3 regions of the Paenibacillus sp. FSL H7-0735 genome follow, and region 2 is predicted to be linked to each of the others. Evidence: riboswitches for the same ligand, from Rfam matches in the RefSeq annotation. Region 2 holds a riboswitch; each other region holds the start of a gene.
What was found. A riboswitch is a leader RNA that binds a small molecule or an ion and turns the genes downstream of it on or off. The one in region 2 is predicted to bind cyclic di-GMP.
Positions count from the first base shown of each region.

Region 1 (6,766 bases), 2.2 Mb from region 2:
TTCTTCTTTAGGTTTGTTTATAGAGATCCAATTCTTAGTAGTATCACGTTTCTCAATGACAGCATCCTTTAATATAAGTTTCATTGGAACATCGGACCAGTCGTTATACCATTCCGGAGATTCGAATTGAAATAAATGCTGGTAGCTTTCGGAATGATCTCCCTTCAAATTCCAACCCCCAGTGATTGTTTGATCACCTATAACCAACTGAGCGGTATTATAGTGGACAATTCCTTTTTTAAGAGAATCATTTTCATCTATTAGAATTTGGATATCCAAAGGGGTAACGACTAGCTGATCTAAGGTTATACCGGTCTTTTCTTGAAATTCAGGATTGTTATACAGTTTCTTAGTGTAAATCGCCTCACTTGCTTTTTGTCCATCTGCTTTAAAATCGAACTTCCACGTACCTGAAAATCGTTTCGCTTCTTCAATGTAACTAAAATGAAGACTAGCTTCCTTCCAATCTGATTCAGTTATATTGAAAACCTGTTCAATAAATAAATCCGATCCTTCGTTAGGCATGATGGTTGGAATTGCTTCATTCTCTTGACCACCAGTACTAACTACCAAATGGGGGTTACCCCGTCCTAAGTCAGATGGTGATGCAGCGACTTTGTAACGGATAATGGTTTGATTGGAAACATGTCGAACGGATTCGATTTGAATGCTTGGATATTGCTTAACTCCAGTATCGATAGTTTCCCCTGCTTTATGATTAGATTGTAAGGGAATATTCCGATCACGGTAAAAAATGAGATTCCGAGCTTCAAACCTGTAGTCCTTTTTATCATCCTTTAATGTATCAGGTGTCTCATATACTCCAATGAGTTTCTGGCTTTCAGGATCGTATTCTAAATAACCGTATACCTTTGCCTTGGCACCGGATTCACTAGTCATGAGGTTTTCCTCTGTAGCAAATCCAGTATATTGGGATAGATCAGAGTTAGTATCAAGTGATAACAGCATTTTCATTTTTTCTCCATCAGTTACAACACCGTTCAAATTCATTGTTACTCCTGAACTGGAAGTTTGAAGATTATACTGTTGACCGATGCCGTTATTTAATGCATTGCTCACACTTCGACCACCAATTTTATCCCAATTAATCGTCATACTAGCGAATACAGGAATGGCTACAAGTAAGAGGCAAGAGAAGACAATACTGATAGGAACAACCTTTTTATTAGACCTAGGAGTATTCTGGGAGGCATACAGATTTCTTTGACGTTTATATGCTTCTTGTTCTATGGCAGTCCACATCAAATCATAATCCGGTCGGAGAATATGTTTATCTTTTTCAAGATAGAGACTCATTACTATTCAGCTCCTTTAGTTGGGTTCCACCCATTCTATTTAGTATTTTAAGTCCCTTGTTCAGTCTGGATTTTACAGTTCCTTCGGGTATGCTCATAACTTTAGAGATCTCGGGTACAGTCAATTCGTTGATAAAACGAAGGACTACTACCATTCTGATTTTGTCGGGAAGCTGACTGTATAACCCTTGTAATTCTTTTTTAGTTTCTTGTCGATCCAAACGTTTTTCTACAGGGTTTGATTCCTCAGACCTGGATAGTAAATAATTACGTACTTCTTTCATCCACCCCGTCTTACGCCTTTTGATCACACTGTTGCACTCATTTGAAGCAATTCGTAAAATCCAAGATTTCAAGTTTCTTACCTTCGACTTATCCGCTAAGATAACTTTTACAAATACCTCTTGGGAAATATCCTCCGCATCTGCCTGATTTTTCATTAAGTAGTAACAAAAATAATATACTTGTTCTTTATAGAGCTCAAAAATTTCCCGGTCACTCATTTTGCTGCACCCCCTGTCTTTGCTGTTCTCATTAATAAGACTTATAAGCGTATGTAATCGTTCAATTTTCATTTTGATTGTAGTATTTCTTCTGAGTATCATAGCGAATTCGAATGGAAGATAAGTCGTTTACAGGTAATTATAACCATGATAAAATTAGCGGTGGGACATGCGTCCATAATCTAATTAAAACTAATTGAATGTCCGCGTTAAAGGTAAAATCATCGAAAGATGATGACACAAAGCCATGGGTCTAAAGCCTTTCGACAGAAGGAAATGATCGCCAGGCCGCCATAGGGATGTCTTATGAAGCATAAAGGATTGCTCTAAGAATATGTAGTCTATTTTGAGCTCTTTTATTATTTCGACCTATACGGCGTTACATTATCGCAAGGGGCCGAAAGGGGAAGTACATGAACAGTTTTTTCAAAACAATAGGTACTAGTTTGGCAGTAGGTGCTTTATTGCTGTCCGGAACGATCGGATGGATGTCTAATCCAGGAGTAGTGTCTGCAGCTACCTCAACAGTAGTAACCGCGGATCAGATGATCAGCAAAGTAACGGCAGCCTCCAAAGCAATAAAGAATTTCCATCTGGATGTGACCAAAAAACAGGATATTCAAAGCGGCGGGGTGCGTATCAGCAACACCAACACTCTGAAGCTGGATATCAACCGTCTGCCGAATTTTGCCGCAGCAGGCACTGTCGCTAGTAGTCTTTTAGAAACATCGTACAGTCTATATGCCAATGACAAGGAGTTTTACTATCTTGTAGACGGAAGTGAACTGATCGATGAATCTGAAGATGAAGGTTACGACGATGACGGGGAGCCGATCGATCCTGATGCACAGTATTGGCTTGGACTGGAGAAAACGGAATGGGATGCCTTTTACTCTAAAGGCCAATACGATCCTGTTTCCATGCTTGATTCGGTCAAAAGTTATAAAAAATCCATGAAAGTCAGCACGGCTGGCGCACAAACGGTCTTACAATTCACGGTAACCGATCCGACAGCAGCTAAGGGGATAATCAAACTCTATGACCAGGAGAACCTCTGGGATGGTGAGACAGTTCAACCCAAAAGCGTAACGTGGAAATTATTCGTCAATACTAAGACCTGGCAAACGGAAAAGCTGACAGTCGATCTGAGTTATGTGCTGGTAAGTGACGGAGCCAAAGATACATACACCACGAAAATCGAAGCTAAATATTCCAAGAATAATAAAGGTACAGCCATTGTAAAACCGGCCGAACTAGAATAATAAGGACGATTCATATCGAGCAAAAAGCGCTGTTCCGCTGAACAGCGCTTTTTGTTGTATTCAACAGCAGTTCTTTATTAGTTGACAAGAATAAATCATTGCTGTAATTTATATGTATGCGCATGTATATAATATTCTATCTAAATATAATTTAATGAAAGTTGGGAAAAAGATGATAGCACTAGACACAGCATTAACTTTTCGCAGAGGACTGACATTAAAAAACCGAGTGGTTATGGCTCCAATGACCACCCGAATGAGCTTTTATGACGGTGTAGTAACACAAGATGAATTGAAATACTATTCGCTAAGAACGGGCGAAGTAGGTGCGGTCATCACTGCGGCAGCAAATGTACAGGAGGGTGGAAAAGGATGGGAAGGTGAACTTAGTGTTTCCTCCGATCAATTTATTCCTAGCCTTAGCCGATTAGCATCTACTATTAAACGAAATGGAACAAAAGCTATTTTACAGCTTTTCCATGCAGGAAGAATGACAGATTCAAAAATATTGCGTGGCGTACAACCCGTTTCCTCCAGCGCCATTGCTGCCGAACGTCTGAATGCAGAAATTCCAAGAGCATTAACAGAAGATGAAATTTTCGGTGTAATTGAGGATTTTAAAAAAGCGACTCAACGTGCTATTCAAGCTGGATTTGATGGGGTAGAAATTCATGGAGCAAACACATATTTAGTCCAACAATTCTTCTCTCCACACTCCAACCGTCGTGAAGATCAATGGGGCGGAAGCTTAGAGAAAAGATTTAATTTCATTAACCAATTAGTGGATGCAGTTATTGCTGTCGTTGACAATTCAAAGGTTAAGGATTTTATTGTCGGTTATCGTTTTTCTCCAGAAGAATATGAAGAGCCTGGCATTAAAATCACAGACACCTTTTATCTTATTGATAAATTAGCTGATAAAAAGCTGGATTATCTGCATATTTCATTAGGGGATTTTAAAAAAGTATCTGCATCAGAAGATTTTAAAGAAAAATCAATCCTGCAATATGTACATGAGAAAATCAATGGCCGTGTACCTTTAATTGGGGTCGGAGATATCCGTACCAAACAGGACGCAGAGGACACGTTGACAAATGCTGAATTAGTAGCAGTAGGACGTTCTCTTATCATTGATCCTCATTGGACAAGTAAAGTGCTGGAGGGTAATGAAGATATCATCAGAAGAGTACTTGCTGATCAAGATAGAGAAGAACTCGTAGTAGAGAATGGTATTCTAGAATTCCTTAAATTAATGATGCCTGATCGTTTACGCTAAACCCAAACACGGTTTTGAGCGCTAAATCTATAACGTTCCGCGGTAATTCCGCGGAACGTTATTTTTCTGTAACGACTCTATTCCCTCTTTAAGATTGTTGTCGTATGTTTCAACATTCGATTCATGAGATTTCGCCGTTCTGTTTTTATGTCGGTGTCGCTTTTCTTTAATGCGTCGCGGATGGGGATGATCTCTGTAATTTTCCTGCCGCTTTTTATTCTTCGATCTACACAAGTCGGGATGTAACCTACGTTAGTTATACTCGTGTGTCCTTTTTCATCCTTCTTTATTTTAAGCGTAAGAATGATACCGCTTTGTGTATAAGGAATATTCATTAGTTTAGTCGAAACAAAATTCCCCAATGAGTAAATAACGAATTGTTTTTTTCCACGAAGCGCTAACGGTTGTAGAACATGTGGGTGAGACCCCAGTATGATGTCGGCGCCATTTTTAAAGAAGAGATTGACCAGCTCTTTTTGCCTCTTGTTTGGAGTGTAACGGTATTCGCTTCCGAAATGCAGATAAAGCAAGACTAGATCGACTTTCTTTTTTAAATCTCGAATCTCCCGAATGATTTTGGGCGTAGATATCCGGTTAACCAGCCATGGCTTACTCACTGGTACAGGAATTCGGTTGGTTCCTGCTGTGTAGGAGAGGATGCCGATCGTAATTCCTTTGACGTTTTTAATAAGCGTTCTCTTGGATTCTTCTAATGATTTAGCTGTTCCCGTGTGGTCGATTCCATTACGGTCTAGAACTCGTAACGTCCGAACCAGACCCGGGGCACCATAATCCATGCAATGATTGTTGGCCGTTACTAATACGTCGAATCCGGCTTGCTTAAGTGCAGGGGCCAGTTCGTCTGGACATTTGAATATCGGACCGCCTGAACGTGGGCTTTTCCGGCATTCGGGGCCACTTCCAGCAAAGGTAGTTTCGAGATTGCCAATTGTCAAATCAGCCTGTTTTAGATAAGGAGCTACTTTTGCAAACAGGGGGCTGAACGAATAGGTTCCGTCAGGCTGTTTAGCATCCGAAATAATATAACGTTTGACCATTAGATCTCCCACAGCAGCTATTTGTATTTCAGTCATGGATATCCACCTTTTTATTATTTTCATTAGGATATGGCATAAAGTTGTTAGGGGTTATTCTTTCTTTAAGGCGAAGTGCAAACATTTTTGTGGCTTTTTATTTAAAATGTGACCCAACGCATAATCACTTTATTTAGATCGTCTAAATTTAAGGTATTCATTTTTTTTCAAACTTTTATAATTTGATTCAAATCCTCTTTTTTGTTTGGCAACCATAATAAAATAAGGTTGTTGATAAACATTATCAATCAAACATTGGAGGTTAAAGAAATGAGTACACAATTCAAAAAAATCGCCGAGGATACTTACTGGATAGGCAAAATCGATAACCGCCAGGTTCCATTTCACCGCCTGATTCTGGCAAAAGGAACTACCTATAATTCTTATTTATTAAAAACAGGTAAGCCAACTGTCATTGATACCGTAGATATGGAATTCGGACGTGAATATGCCGAGTGCCTGGGTGAAATGATTGATCTTCTAGATATTCATTACATTGTAATTAATCATACAGAGCCTGATCACTCTGGTGGACTGGCAGCTCTCGCTGCCAAGGCTGCAAATGCCACGATCGTATGCACCGAGATTGCTGTTCCAGAATTGCAGGAAATGTACAAGCTTCATAGCCGGAACTTCCTGGTGGTTAAAGATGGAGACAAGCTGGATATTGGCGGGAAAACGCTGCTGTTTAAAGAAACACCGTATCTCCATACCGCCGAAACGATGATAACCTATTGTATCGAAGATCAAATCTTATTTCCTTGTGATATTTTCAGCACGCATGTTGCGGTGGAGAATCTATTCAGCGATGAAGCCGGGTTTGATATTACGGAAGATTTCCAGGGCTATTACGCAGCTATTATACATCCTCATAGAAGATATGTAAGAACACTGTTAGAGGCTGTTAAGGATCTTGAGATCCGGATGATCGCTCCTTCCCATGGGTTTGTGATCCGGGAGGACATACGTAAATATATCGGGATGTACGCCACATTGAGCCGCGAAACGACGCAAGGAAAAAAGGCAACCATCGTTTATACCACCATCAAAAACAGTACCAAGAAGATGGCCAAAATTATACAGGATTGCTTGCAGGAAAATAATATTGAGACAGAGGTCTGGGATGCAGATAAAAGCAGTGCCACCGATATTCTGAACAGCATAACGTCAGCTGACGCGGTCTTTATTGGCAGCTCCACTAAATACGCGGACATGATTGGGAATCTGGAGAACATTCTGAAAGAATTGCACAATATGAATCTGGAAGGCAAACTTGCTGCAGCCTTTGGCTCCTACGGTTGGAGTGGTGAAGCCA
Region 1 is NZ_JBBOZH010000001.1:2,700,883-2,707,648, forward strand. Features, by position in the region: gene NSS82_RS12130 (DUF4179 domain-containing protein) at 1-1,317, opposite strand, end outside; gene NSS82_RS12135 (RNA polymerase sigma factor) at 1,301-1,819, opposite strand; cyclic di-GMP riboswitch class I at 2,024-2,115, shown strand; gene NSS82_RS12140 (DUF6612 family protein) at 2,233-3,081, shown strand; gene NSS82_RS12145 (NADH-dependent flavin oxidoreductase) at 3,194-4,357, shown strand; gene NSS82_RS12150 (CapA family protein) at 4,435-5,451, opposite strand; gene NSS82_RS12155 (FprA family A-type flavoprotein) at 5,722-6,766, shown strand, end outside.
Region 1: linked by a shared signal. The riboswitch ahead of NSS82_RS12140 (DUF6612 family protein) and the one ahead of NSS82_RS02175 (anti-repressor SinI family protein) in region 2 are both predicted to bind cyclic di-GMP.

Region 2 (6,766 bases):
TCTCTCTGCATAAACCTTGTAGACGGTCGGATGATTGCGAACCTTGCCGTAGACAATAGGTTGTGTGGTTTCAGGATCATCCATTTCGTTGTGACCATGACGGCGGTAGCCGATGAGATCAATTACGAAATCTTTTTTGAATTGATGGCGGTATGCGCTAGCTAAACGTACGGCTGCTACGCAGGCCTCTGGGTCATCAGCGTTGACATGGACTATCGGGATTTCATACCCTTTGGCGATGTCACTCGCATAATGCGTAGAACGGGAATCTTCACTTTCAGTCGTAAAACCAATTCGGTTATTAACAATGATATGGATCGTCCCACCATTTTGATAACCTTGAAGTTTGCCGATATTAAGCGTTTCTGCAACAATTCCTTCACCTGGAAAAGCAGCATCACCATGCATCAGCACCGCCATAGCTTTACTGGTATCAATCTTCGGCAGTCCTGCAGTGCTCCGGTCTTCTTGTGCGGCACGAGTGAAACCTTCCACGACAGGATTGACGAATTCCAAGTGACTTGGGTTATTCGCTAGTGTTATTCTTGTGCGTACGGTTTCTCCTTCACGGACAGCACGGTCTGCACCGAGATGGTATTTCACATCACCTGTCCAGCCATAGTTAATGCCTGTGGAGCCTTCGGAAGGGAAAAGCTCCTTGTTCGGAGAATGATGAAACTCTGAAAATATGATATCATAAGGTTTGCCCAAAATATGTGCAAGAACGTTGAGGCGACCGCGATGCGCCATGCCCATCAAAATATGCTCTGCACCGTCATGTGCAGCAGCGCGTACGATTTCGTCTAACATCGGCACAAGAGCATCATTGCCTTCAAGACTGAAACGCTTCTGACCTACAAAAGTCTTGTGGAGGAAGGTTTCAAATTGCTCTACCTGAATCAGGCGGTTCAGGAGCTCTTTGCGTTCTGTATTATTCAGGGGTGCTGGTGAGCTGGTGGATTCTGCCTGTCTATTTAGCCATTGCAGTTCTTTTTCTTCATGCACATGCCCGAATTCATAGGCGATAGTCTTGGTGTATGCCTGACGCATACGTTGCACGGCATCCCACCCGGTATGCACATCATTCGGCGCATTTTCCCATATAAGCGTGGCAGGCAGTGCAATCAGGTCTTCGCGGGTCAGCCCATAGGTTTCAGGCTCAAGATATTTTGCCATGGGATTCTGATCGCGTACCAGCGGATCAATTTCAGCGGCCATATGGCCATATATACGAATATTGGCGATTAGCTTGGAAGCTCTTACTGCTTTTCTAAGCCATTCGGTGTCTCCCGAGATGCGCGGCTGAGGAGCCGGTTCGCTATCCGGAGTTAGGGGAGGGGGTCCCGAATTTGTAAAAAGCTCGCGATAATTATTTTCTACGGTGGAGGGATCTTTCACAAACTGTTCATATCTTTCTTGAATGTAGCCTAAATTGGGTCCGTAATACTTACTCCAAATGGATTCGTTATAGGGCTCTTTGGCTGCCATGAATACATCCTCCTTAACGGATGAACTCCATAAGTGACATTTTGTGTCAACGCTTACTGGAGCTGTGATGATTGCGGTTTCATTTCTCATCTTATTGTGCTACTTTCAGCCACTGTAATCAATTCATTCTTTCGTCCAATACGTTCGCAAAATGGTATAGGTTAGCTTGTTCTAACGAAAAGAAGGGTGTTTCTTCTCATTACCCATTCTAAAGGCCTATTAAAATGATTCTATTATCCTTATTTTTAACTATTAGGTCAGTAAATATTTATTTTGCTAGTACAATTTATTTTATGTAACGGACGAGTATCGTGATAATCGGACAAGATCTTTGAAAAAAAATCTTTTATTTTTCGTTTTTAAAATAGAAAGTAACCAGGAATCGACACACTTTTCCGCTTTCTTTTTGTATAATGTTATTGCAGATAGTAATATTATAGTTTTTTAAGCAGATCCTTTCGTGAAAAGGGTCCAGTAAAAGGTAAACTTGCCGAAAGGCAGGGGCACAAAGTCGCGGGTCTAAGGTAGAGATACTATGACAGCCGGATTGCCTGGGGACGTAAAATCTTAGGGGGAGATTTTTTGGAAAAGTCCAACCAGGGTAGCAACAGAGAACAGCAGTTTATTGATCTGGATCAAGAGTGGGTACATTTATTATTAGCAGCTAAGAAGGCTGGCATTAAGGCAGATGAAATCCGCCAGTTCTTTCATGAGAAAACTGTGCAGATCGTGCAGTAATACATTAGAGGGGTTACATATCGAAAAAGGGCACAGCGGTTCTTCGCTGTGTCCTTTTTCGATATGATTTAGTAGAAGAGAGGATCGTACCAGATTAGTAGGAAGTATTAATCCTTTTGATCGAGCTTCCATTTCTGATAGTCCAGAAATTCTTTGAATTCGCGTTTGCTAATGCCTGAGTCCATAGCTTCCTGCACCAATCGGAACCATTCCGAATCTAAATGTGATTCCTCTGCATCATTTGGTTCTCCATAGAGTAGGGCATGAATGGATACCTGAAGCGCGTCAGCGATCTTTTCGATAAACTGGATGGATGGATTGGATTGGATGTTTCTCTCCACGTTGCTAAGATACGACTTAGCCACATCTGCTCTGTCCGCAAGCTCAGATAGGGAGAAACCCTTGTCTAGGCGGAGCTGCTGGATACGTTGGCCCATATTCTGTGGCACTATGCTGACGCCCCTCCGTAATTTTTGTTATTAGTATAGCAAATATCAATAAATCGGACAAAGTTTATTGTAAAGAGAAGAGCAGCAATCTGCTTATCCGTGGCCGGATTCAGGATCTGCTGCTCTTCGAGTATTTTATTAAATTACTTTATTGATCTTAGTAGTCTTTTTTCGCACCTTGTTTAGCTACGAAATCCCAAGTCAGTGTTAAGCTATCGCCTTGGAAAATATTTTGATCTTGGTTATTTTCCACAAATTCGAATTGGACGGAGAAGCTGTCATTGGTACCGGCTTTAATACCGGATGCTTCGGTAAAGAGTTGATCCCAACCTGTATTTTTTACGAGATCCGGATGCTGACTTTTTAAAGCAGCAAGTGTAGTCTCATAAACTACATTTTCAGGAGAGACGATAGGTACTCCTTTATCATTATTTCTAAGGAATTTAACTTTAATGAACTCGGCTAAATCCAGGTAGTTATCTCCTTTAGCATCCGTGATTTGAGTCGATGTATTCAGAATGATAGATCCGATATCGAGCGAACCATCGTTTTTCAATTTGAAGGATTTAGTTACAGTATCACCTGGTTTCAGGTTAGGAATATTAACGATGACAGAAGGGTCGGAGTTCAGATCGAGTGTACCCGCTGCGAATGTAGCTGTGCTTTGCGCAGTGTCGCTAAAGTATGCGAAGGTTCCTCCGCCGATTAATGATAAACCCAGTGCTGCAGATGCTACGCCAAGACCCAATGTTTTCTTGATACCCATAATAAAATTCCTCCTCAAATTTGTGTTTGAATTTTTTATAAAATTTATATATTGTATCTTCCGGTTCGTAAGCGGAAGTGGACAATCAACTTAGGGCTGTGTTTCTGTTGGGGGCGGTGAGGCTGGCAGTAGGGCAGCATTTTTCTTTTCTAATGCAGCTACAGCCTTCCAAGAGGTATACAGAGCATAGAGCAGAAGCATCAAGCCAGGCACGATCATGAGGACTACACTTCCAGCTTTGGAAACCGCGAAATTCATAGCGTAACCGACATAGGGTACAGTGACCCCGGTATACTGAGCTACAACATTCGCAGAACTGGTAGGGTTCATGTCGGGTGCGTCGTTGTTATCGCCTTTAGTGCGATAAACAGCTTCACCAGTAGCGTTATTGACGGTCGCTTCTACAATCCGGTGAGTAATGAGCAGATTATCTTCGTTCCTAAAGGTGATGACATCGCCTGGTTTGAAACGATTCATATCCCCTCCGGGTTTTAATGCGACAATTGAGCCTGTCTGAATTCCTGGTTCCATCGATCCTGAGAGTACGGTTTTGATCTCATATCCGAAGAAAGCAGGTTCACCACCGGAGGCCTTGGATAACACTACGGCTGCCACCAGCAGAATAAAGATCACAAGCATTAAGCTCGATAAGGTATTATTGATAATTTTTTTAATTCGCATCTTATTCTCCACCTTTCTCAGGTTGAGGGTCCGAAGGAGCTTGGGTTGCTACCGGCGGGGTAGTCGTACTGTCTTCCGCCTTTGCCGTCTCTTGTGGAGCCTCTTGCTGAGGAACATCTTTTGGAATTGTGAGCTCTTCGCCAATTTCCGGCTTAACCGGGTCAGTGGCTGGGGCTTCAGGTTGTTCTTTATTTGGGGCTTCCGGAGCAGCTTCACCTGACGTTGGAGGGGTTGCCTCAGCTTTCGCTTTATCCTCGGCTTCTTGTTGCTTTTTCTCCTCAGCCAAACGTTCTTCTTCCTTCTTCGCTTCTTCTTCTTTCTTTGCTTGCTCTTCTTCTAGCCGAGCTTTTTCAAGCTCTTCTAGTTTTTGCTCGCGAGTCTGACTGATCATTTGGAGTTTATCTTGAAGGGTAGTGATACCTGAGGTTGCCGATTCTTTAAGGTTAGTCAATTCGGTATTTAGAGCTTCATAAGTGGAGGTGAGGTCGCTAGAGATCACGCCATCTGGTTGAGTGAAGGTAATCAGGAATGGCAGTGGCTGTGGGAACTCTCCTTCGCGTAATTCAAGTTGTCCATAAACATCACTGGTAACTACCGAAGCGAATGGAAGACCGACATCGTGTATGGAGGTTAGGTAACTAATAACTCCATTTAAGGAAGCATTCAAGGATTCCGAGATCACACCGCTTTGATTCAGGCTGCTTTGTAAATCTCTGAAAAATTGCTCATCCTTGATTTCTAGACAGTTTGAATCTAGAGAAGTCATATATCCTCCTATCTGGAAGAGTAAGGCTGCTGCTGCACTTAGCTCATTGTGGATTTGATTCCAAATTTGGCTGTTAGCCGCCAGTTGCTCGTTAACGCTATCTATTTGGGATTGAAGCGCCGCTATTTGCGAAGAAATCTCTTGTGCAGCGACATCAAGCTCTTCCAGCGACATCCCTTCTATTCCCGAAACGTCCGAGTAGTTAGCTGATGAGGAAAAGGGTTGTAGTGATTCTTTTAAAGTGAGCGCTCGATTAACATGCTCTTTGAACTCTGTAAGCAGTGCCTTGATCGAATTCGGAAATACTTCGCAAAAGCTAATCGTGCTAGTGGTTTGCGCAGCAGCTCCAAAGCCTCCATAGGTACCACCAACTTGCTGCGAGGTATATAGAAATAAGACGGAGACAGCCATTCCTGATTGCAGTATACGTAAACCAATTTTCCTGTTTCTTCTAGGTCTTCTCCTTGCTGATCTGGGTCTCAGAGGAATACCTCCCCTCAATGTCTGTTTCTTTGGTTCGTTATTATCGTTCTTTATTAAGAACAACTTCTGTAATGAATCATACATGGAATAAAACAAAAAGAAAACTGCCAATAACGCGCATTTGTACTCTATAAAGAACAAAAATGATAATTTATCTCTGAATAACTCTATTTATCGCTCGATTACTAAATATATTCGCAATAAAGAACGATCTATTAGGGTGATTCGCAAAAAAATACCCGGCTCGCAGTAAAAACGCGAGCCGGGTATAAGTGGAGTAATGAAGTTGAGAATATAAATGTATATGTTACGGAAGTTTTGAACCACGTGAACTAACATACAGGTCGTACCATTCCTTACGGCTAAGCTCCAGCTTGTCCGCATCGGCACAGGCAGTAATACGCTTCGGATTCACAGTTCCAATAACAGGCTGAATGGCAGCTGGATGTGTCATTAGCCAAGCCAATACAATGGCTTCGGGTGTTGTTCCTTTTTCATCTGCAAGCTGTTGGACCATAGCTGCTGTTTGGACGATATTCTCCGGTTGATCCTCTAATGAACGCCCGCTAAATAGACCTTGGGCGAGTGGCCCCCAGGCTTGAAGCTGAATGTTCTCCATTCGACAATGTTCAAGGGTTCCCTCAGGAAAGATGATATCCTTCCAGGGTTCACGATTTACACTGATTCCAGCATCCACCCAGCTGATCTTAGCCAAGCTCATATGCAGCTGGTTTACGATAAAAGGTTCATCGCAATAAGTCTGCAGCAGCTTGATCTGAGCGGCGCTCATATTGGAAACCCCGAAATGGCGAACCTTACCAGCGGCCTTCAGTTGATGTAATGCGGAGGCTACTTCCTCAGGATCCATTAAGGGATCGGGTCTATGCAATAGAAGAATATCAATGTATTCGGTCCCAAGTCGTGACAATATTCCATCCACGCTGTTCAGAATATGTTGGCCAGAGAAATCAAACGTATTAGTGCTGTCCCCAGGCTCCATTAGCTTAATTCCACATTTAGATTGAATTATAATTTCTTCACGTAGTCCTGGACGATCCTTAAAAATCTGACCGAATACCTTCTCCGCCTTGCCACGAGTGTAAATATCTGCATGATCAAACATGTTGATGCCGATGGAAAGTGCGGCATCGACCGCTTCATGCCCTTGTTTAACATTCTCCGCAGTAATCGGCTCATGGTCCCAGTCACCGCCTAGTCCCATGCAGCCTAAAGCAATGCGGCTTGCGGGAATCCCGCGCTTGTTTAAAGGTAACGCTTTCAACAATGTGATTCCTCCTTGGAAAATATGATTGCGTACTTGTAGTTATTGTACACTCTCAGAAGCCCGTATGGTATTTTTTGTCGCTGGAAGAGCGGTGTTTGGTCTCCTCTTTA
Region 2 is NZ_JBBOZH010000001.1:481,737-488,502, forward strand. Features, by position in the region: gene NSS82_RS02170 (2-oxoglutarate dehydrogenase E1 component) at 1-1,488, opposite strand, end outside; cyclic di-GMP riboswitch class I at 1,959-2,043, shown strand; gene NSS82_RS02175 (anti-repressor SinI family protein) at 2,071-2,226, shown strand; gene NSS82_RS02180 (helix-turn-helix domain-containing protein) at 2,334-2,663, opposite strand; gene NSS82_RS02185 (TasA family protein) at 2,833-3,441, opposite strand; gene sipW (signal peptidase I SipW) at 3,532-4,122, opposite strand; gene NSS82_RS02195 (hypothetical protein) at 4,124-5,299, opposite strand; gene NSS82_RS02200 (aldo/keto reductase) at 5,679-6,656, opposite strand; gene NSS82_RS02205 (hypothetical protein) at 6,709-6,766, opposite strand, start outside.

Region 3 (6,766 bases), 300 kb from region 2:
GCGTTGCTTCGAATTAAACCACATACTCCACTGCTTGTGCGGGTCCCCGTCAATTCCTTTGAGTTTCAGTCTTGCGACCGTACTCCCCAGGCGGAGTGCTTACTGTGTTAACTTCGGCACCAAGGGTATCGAAACCCCTAACACCTAGCACTCATCGTTTACGGCGTGGACTACCAGGGTATCTAATCCTGTTTGCTCCCCACGCTTTCGCGCCTCAGCGTCAGTTACAGCCCAGAAAGTCGCCTTCGCCACTGGTGTTCCTCCACATATCTACGCATTTCACCGCTACACGTGGAATTCCACTTTCCTCTTCTGTACTCAAGCCACCCAGTTTCCAGTGCGACCTCAGGTTGAGCCCAAGGTTTAAACACCAGACTTAAATAGCCGCCTGCGCGCGCTTTACGCCCAATAATTCCGGACAACGCTTGCCCCCTACGTATTACCGCGGCTGCTGGCACGTAGTTAGCCGGGGCTTTCTTCTCAGGTACCGTCACTCCGGTAACAGTTACTCTACCGGACGTTCTTCCCTGGCAACAGAGCTTTACGATCCGAAAACCTTCATCACTCACGCGGCGTTGCTCCGTCAGGCTTTCGCCCATTGCGGAAGATTCCCTACTGCTGCCTCCCGTAGGAGTCTGGGCCGTGTCTCAGTCCCAGTGTGGCCGTTCACCCTCTCAGGTCGGCTACGCATCGTCGCCTTGGTGGGCCGTTACCCCACCAACTAGCTAATGCGCCGCAGGCCCATCCCTCAGTGACAGATTGCTCCGTCTTTCATTCTTCTCTCAGGAGAAAAAAGAAATTATCCGGTATTAGCTACCGTTTCCGGTAGTTATCCCAGTCTGAAGGGCAGGTTGCCTACGTGTTACTCACCCGTCCGCCGCTAAGTTATTTTGAAAGCAAGCTTTCAAAATAACTCCGCTCGACTTGCATGTATTAGGCACGCCGCCAGCGTTCGTCCTGAGCCAGGATCAAACTCTCCAATTAGTATTGAAAAGAGCGATATGCTCATTTTGAAACATCTGACGAGAAAATTAATTCTCTAATTTTGGATATCACTTACGTGATTTCCTACTCACTCGTTGTTCAGTTTTCAAAGATCAAGTTCTCGTTGACGCCGTTTAATGTCTCAGCAGCAACTCTTATAATATATCATGTTGTTTTCAGAAATGCAAGCTTTATTTTTCGAAGCTTTTTATCAGCCTCGTCTGTATCGCCTGTACGCTGTCTAACAACGCTTACCTATAATACCCCAACTATTAATAGAAAAGCAACCCCTAATATAAAAATAAACAACTAGCTTAATAATTAAGCTAGTTGTTTATTTAATAGAGTTATGTTTCTAGCGGCGAATTTAATAGTATTTTGCCGCAGTATATTTGCTTGAGGCTTTAATTAAATCGGTTTTCTTATCACTCTTTGCAAGTCCTGCATCCACTGTAGTATCAATGGTAACCCACTTCCCATTAAGCAATACTTCGTTCCAGGCATGATATTGCGTAACGTAGCTTGTATTCCCCATTACCAACTTAGCAGGAACATCTACACTCCGCAGCATTGCGGCAAAAAGAGAAGCGTAATCATAGCAAATCCCTTTTTTAGTAGTCAATGTCTTATCGATGCTTGGAATATAATCAGTAGTTACACTATTAGCAAGAGAGTAGTCATATTGTACATTCGCAACTACATAGTTATAGATCGCTTTAACTTTCTCTTCGTCTGTTGTTTTGCCTTGTACTAATTGTTTAGCTTTGACAATCGCTTTATCAGAAGAACTCCATTTCACATTCTGTACGGAGCCCAAATATACGGAATTCGAGTCACTCATGGTTACGTCTACTACTTCGGAATATAACGCTTTGTATTTATTACCGGTTGTGTTCTCCAGAACCGAAACCTTATAAGTCCCATTTCCTTGTTGCAAAGGGAAGTCCTCAGCTTGTCCAGAAGCATACAAGTTATAAGTATAGCTGCTGTTATCTTTGGTGATCATGAGTTTGATTCTTTTATCTTTCGGAATATCATAGTTAATACCAATAACACCTTGAGCCACTTTGGATGTAATCAACCAGCTGGCATCTGCACTTGCAGCTTGAGCTGTACTTACCGGAACTGAAGTCATTAGGACGAACAACGCCACCAGCATAAAATATACCTTTTTCACGGATAAAACTCCTTTCGGTAGCTGGCTGCCATCCTTTCGGGAAGGCCCTTTAGCTTTGCGTCCCTACCTTTCGATAGGTTTGCCGTTATCGTATAAGCTCTATCTGTTCTAGCTTTACTAGATATAATTGATAGAATCCATTTGAAACAAACAAAAAAAGCCTCTTCATTCGGTAGCTGGCTGCCATCCTTTCGGGAAAAGGCCCTTTAGCTTTGCGTCCCTACCTTTCGGAAGGTTTGCCGTTATCGTGTTTAGCTTTTATAGTATAATACTATCATATTTATAGTTGTGAACAAGACCTAATTTACTAGATTACCCATTATTTTATAAATATCTCCCGGTATTTGTGTTTTCTTGTCATTCACTATTCTCATTTTGTTAATTTAGCATGAACAATCAGCCGATGCGTTGGATTCACTAGCGGATCACATGTAATCAGAGTAAGAATCTTATCCTTGTCATTCCCGTCAAGAACGGAGACATCACTCGGATCTACAACAGAAATATCGTATACCTCATAGTTAAACACCTGATCACTAGTCTTTACCGTGATAACATCCCCCACAACAACCTCATTCAATCTGTTAAACAAACGACCCGTAGTTCTAGCCCGATGCGCCGCGATTGCAGCATTTCCGATCTCTCCAAGGGGTGCCGTTTCTTTCATATGGGCTGCAGCATGTTTCATATTAGCTTTTGTAGCCCCTTCTAATACAGGCAGCTTCAAATCAATCTTACCGATTTCAATTAGTGCGATTACTTTGCCACCGACCTCAATCTCCGGTTCAGGCTTTTCTGTCTCTTGGGGTTGGGACTGTGCCTGAGCATCCAGAACCGATTCCTCTGCTAACAGCTGAGTAACTTCAGCATACCTGCTCTTCAAATCTGGCTGGGGAGTACTATCGGCAGTGCTTAGTTCAGCCGTTTCTAATAACTTCTCCTGCTGCCTGTCGTTGTACCATTCGTTAGCTGTCGGATATAACATGATAAGTATCCCAGCCAGTATGAGTAGATAGGAGAATTTACGCAATGTTATTCACCTCCGTATATTGTTTCTATGGTTATATACAAATCAAGCAGAAACAGCTACTTGCCTTTAAGCATAGCAACTCCTTCTGCCTGAAATTAATGTTTAAAATACCCATTTACGACTTCCAAAGAAATTGATGATCACCGTGATAAAGGTAACCAGCACCTTGGAGATCAAGACTTGAATACCTAGTCTGTCTGTCAACAGATGCATTAGCAGCAGTGATATTCCGAGCACTACCAGATTCAGCACGATAAACTTGACCAGCTGCACGCGGTCGAAGCCTTCTTTATTCCCCCGGTTGCGATCACGAAAGGTTACTTTTTTATTCAAAATAAAGCTATTCGCCGTACCTGCACTATAGGAGATCACCTGCGCCAATGCGTATACCATCCCTAGTGAATTCAACAATGTGAAAATCACAAAATCAATAAGCGTATTGAGCAAACCTACGGCATTAAATTTAAGGAACTGTATGAATGCAGCACGCAAGTTCTTATCTGACATCATTGTGGTCCTTCCGGCGGTCCAGTTGTTCTTCGTTCTGGTAGCCTTTAGTCTCACTAACAATGTATAGCGGTCTATCTTTAGACTCGTCATAAATCCGTCCGATATACTCCCCAATCACACCTAACAGCATCAGAACGATACCGTTAAAGAGCAGATTGACGCCTACAATGGAAGCCCAGCCCGGAACCGTCCAGGAGGTGAAAAATATCTTTTGAAACAAGACGAAAAATAAATAGAGAAAGCTAGAGAATGAAAGGAAGAATCCAATATACGTAGCAATCTTAAGCGGCTTATGTGAAAAAGAGGTGATGCCATCTAACGCAAAACGAATCATTTTCTTCAGCGGATATTTGGTTTCTCCGGCAAAACGTTCTTCCCGTTCATATTCCACCATAGTCTGCTTGAAGCCAACCCAGCTCACCAAACCTCGGACATAGCGGTTCTTTTCTTTAAGTCCCCGCAGGACATCACATACCTTACGGTCAATAAGACGGAAATCGCCTGTATCCGTAGGAATATCCACACTTGTCATACTGCTGAGCAGGCGGTAAAAAAGCTTCGCGGTGACCTTTTTGAACATCGTTTCTCCGTGGCGCTTCAGGCGTTTCGCATATACAACGTCGTAGCCCTCTTTCCACTTCTCGATCATTTGCAAAATGACCTCCGGAGGATCCTGAAGATCAGCGTCAATAACAACAACCGCTTGACCTTCGGCATAGTCCATGCCAGCTGTAATCGCTACCTGATGTCCGAAATTACGCGAGAAGTCAATCAGCTTGACATGCTCGTCTCGTTCACAGATCTCCCGAATCATCTGGGCGGAACGATCACGACTGCCGTCATTGACGAAGACCAGCTCATAAGTATCGCCGCACTCGTCCATTACTTTTTTCAAACGTTCATAAGTATGGCTAATTACTTGCTCCTCATTGAACATGGGTACAATCACACTATATCTGGCTTTCACCTTTATTCCTCCTACAAGCTTTTTGGAGCGTTACATCCATCTACACTTCATAATAACGCTGCATGCATAAACTTATTTTATAGATTTTTATTAAATCCTAGAAAACCCAAGTAGGGAACCAACGCAGCATATCTTTCACGTAATCTCCACTGACCTGCATCCCTGACAGTACCGGGTAGAAAGCGATAAAGAGCAGCAAAGCAACGGCTACATAGACATACTGTACGTAACGGGCCTCAGGGAATTTACTATCCAGCAACTTCATTATATATACAATACCAAGAATCATAAATGGTACCATAGCAAAATAATGGTAAATAAATGTTTCTCTTGGGACAAGCATCCACGGAACATATTGCGAGAAGAAGGCGATCCAGATCATGTAGAGGTTCTTATCTTTACGTTTCAGCGTAATCCACAGCGTTGCCAGCATCGCAAAAATACCCGTCCACCAGATAAGAGGATTCCCCATAGTCACTATACTGCTGACCTGACCTTCCGGCAAACCTTCACCGCCGCTAAAGAACCAGACCGGTCTCTTCATAAACGGCCATTGCCACCATGAGGAAGCAAAGGGATGTGTAGCTACAAGCTGACTGTGGTAGTTGTACATATTCTTTTGGGAATCAATCAAACCTTTTATAGTGAAGCCCTCTGCTGATGCAGATAACCCTGGCACAAAAGATAAGCTATAAATAATTACTGGAATAATTACAAAGAACCCGATACAACTAGCCAACGTAATAATAGTCTTTTTCCAAAAAGAATCTACCGCTTCACGACAGGTGCCCAGCAATTCCTTGTCTTTAATCTTCCCCTCGGCCAGCAGGCGTCCGGAGGCTTGGTATTCTCTGTAGCGTTCAAAAAGGGAGATAGCCAGCATAATGGCCAGCCCTGCTCCTCCATAGAGCACAATCCATTTCGAAGCTACGCCGATTCCGAAGAATAAGCCAGACCAGAATAACGGAATTAATGTTTTTCTCAAAGGCTGCTTGTAGAAATTCATTGTGTAATACCGCTGCATGAAATAGAACATCAACATAATGAAGAATACTCCGTATACGTCAATCGTGGAGATTCTTGTCTGTGTGAAATGCATGAAATCCAGTGCAAACAATCCTGCCGCGAGGGCGGCGTATTTGCTTTTCTTAAACAAACGCAGCGCCATTACATATATGAGAGGTAACATGGCAACTCCGAACAAGGTTCCGATAATACGCCAGCCGAATGGATTGACCCCGAACAGCTCCATCCCTATGGCAATTAACAACTTACCAAGCGGTGGATGCGTATTCTCGTAAGGCACAATCCCGTGTGTATATTCATAAGCTGTTCGCGCATGATAGATCTCGTCAAAATAAGTGCTATTCATAAAGTTAGAATATTCCGGAATGAGCGACTGCTCGTCAAAAAGATTGGCCGCTGCTCCTCTTTTAGGAACTGCGTTAGCATCCGGTGTCACACCAGCAATAGGAAGGGGTATTCTTTCTCCCCCCTGCTCATAAAAGGCCATTTCGTTCAAAGTGAACCCTGGAGAGGTAACTGTAAACTTCACATATCTCGCAGTAACGTTCAGGGGTTGGCTTTTCCAGATGAAGACATTCCCGACATCCTCACTGACATCCATCGGACTGCTCCAGACCTCAGGATTGTCGCTGAATTCCAGCTTGAACTTCCCCGTGCCTACGCCACCAAAGATATTGACCCGTTCCAATGGTTTACTCTGCCCCAAATCTACATAGAAGCTTTCACCAATGGCAGCAGGCTCCCATAAGGTCTCTGGAGATTTAGTAGAGCCAAGATTATATAAAGCAAGCGCTGCGTAAACGGCCGTAATAGCTATTAGGCATATCCAATCTATACGCTTAAACTTCATCGTTAGATCGCCCTCCCTTCTGATGCGGTTTAATTTGCCCGACAACTCTCAAATCTTCTTCATATTGTTCTTCCTGTGTAATTGGTGCTGGAAGAGGTTTTATACCCTTGCGGACATACACATCGTAACCGATATTCAGCATATAAAGCAGTAATGCTAGATTAGCTATAGCAGTCACTAATACGATTCCGTCTGCACCCGGGCTAACATCTGCATTCAGGT
Region 3 is NZ_JBBOZH010000001.1:781,606-788,371, reverse strand. Features, by position in the region: rRNA gene NSS82_RS03500 (16S ribosomal RNA) at 1-984, opposite strand, end outside; gene NSS82_RS03495 (transglutaminase-like domain-containing protein) at 1,352-2,161, opposite strand; cyclic di-GMP riboswitch class I at 2,175-2,255, opposite strand; cyclic di-GMP riboswitch class I at 2,330-2,412, opposite strand; gene NSS82_RS03490 (class D sortase) at 2,532-3,191, opposite strand; gene NSS82_RS03485 (GtrA family protein) at 3,294-3,701, opposite strand; gene NSS82_RS03480 (glycosyltransferase family 2 protein) at 3,688-4,668, opposite strand; gene NSS82_RS03475 (phospholipid carrier-dependent glycosyltransferase) at 4,766-6,544, opposite strand; gene NSS82_RS03470 (glycosyltransferase 87 family protein) at 6,534-6,766, opposite strand, start outside.
Region 3: linked by a shared signal. The riboswitch ahead of NSS82_RS03495 (transglutaminase-like domain-containing protein) and the one ahead of NSS82_RS02175 (anti-repressor SinI family protein) in region 2 are both predicted to bind cyclic di-GMP.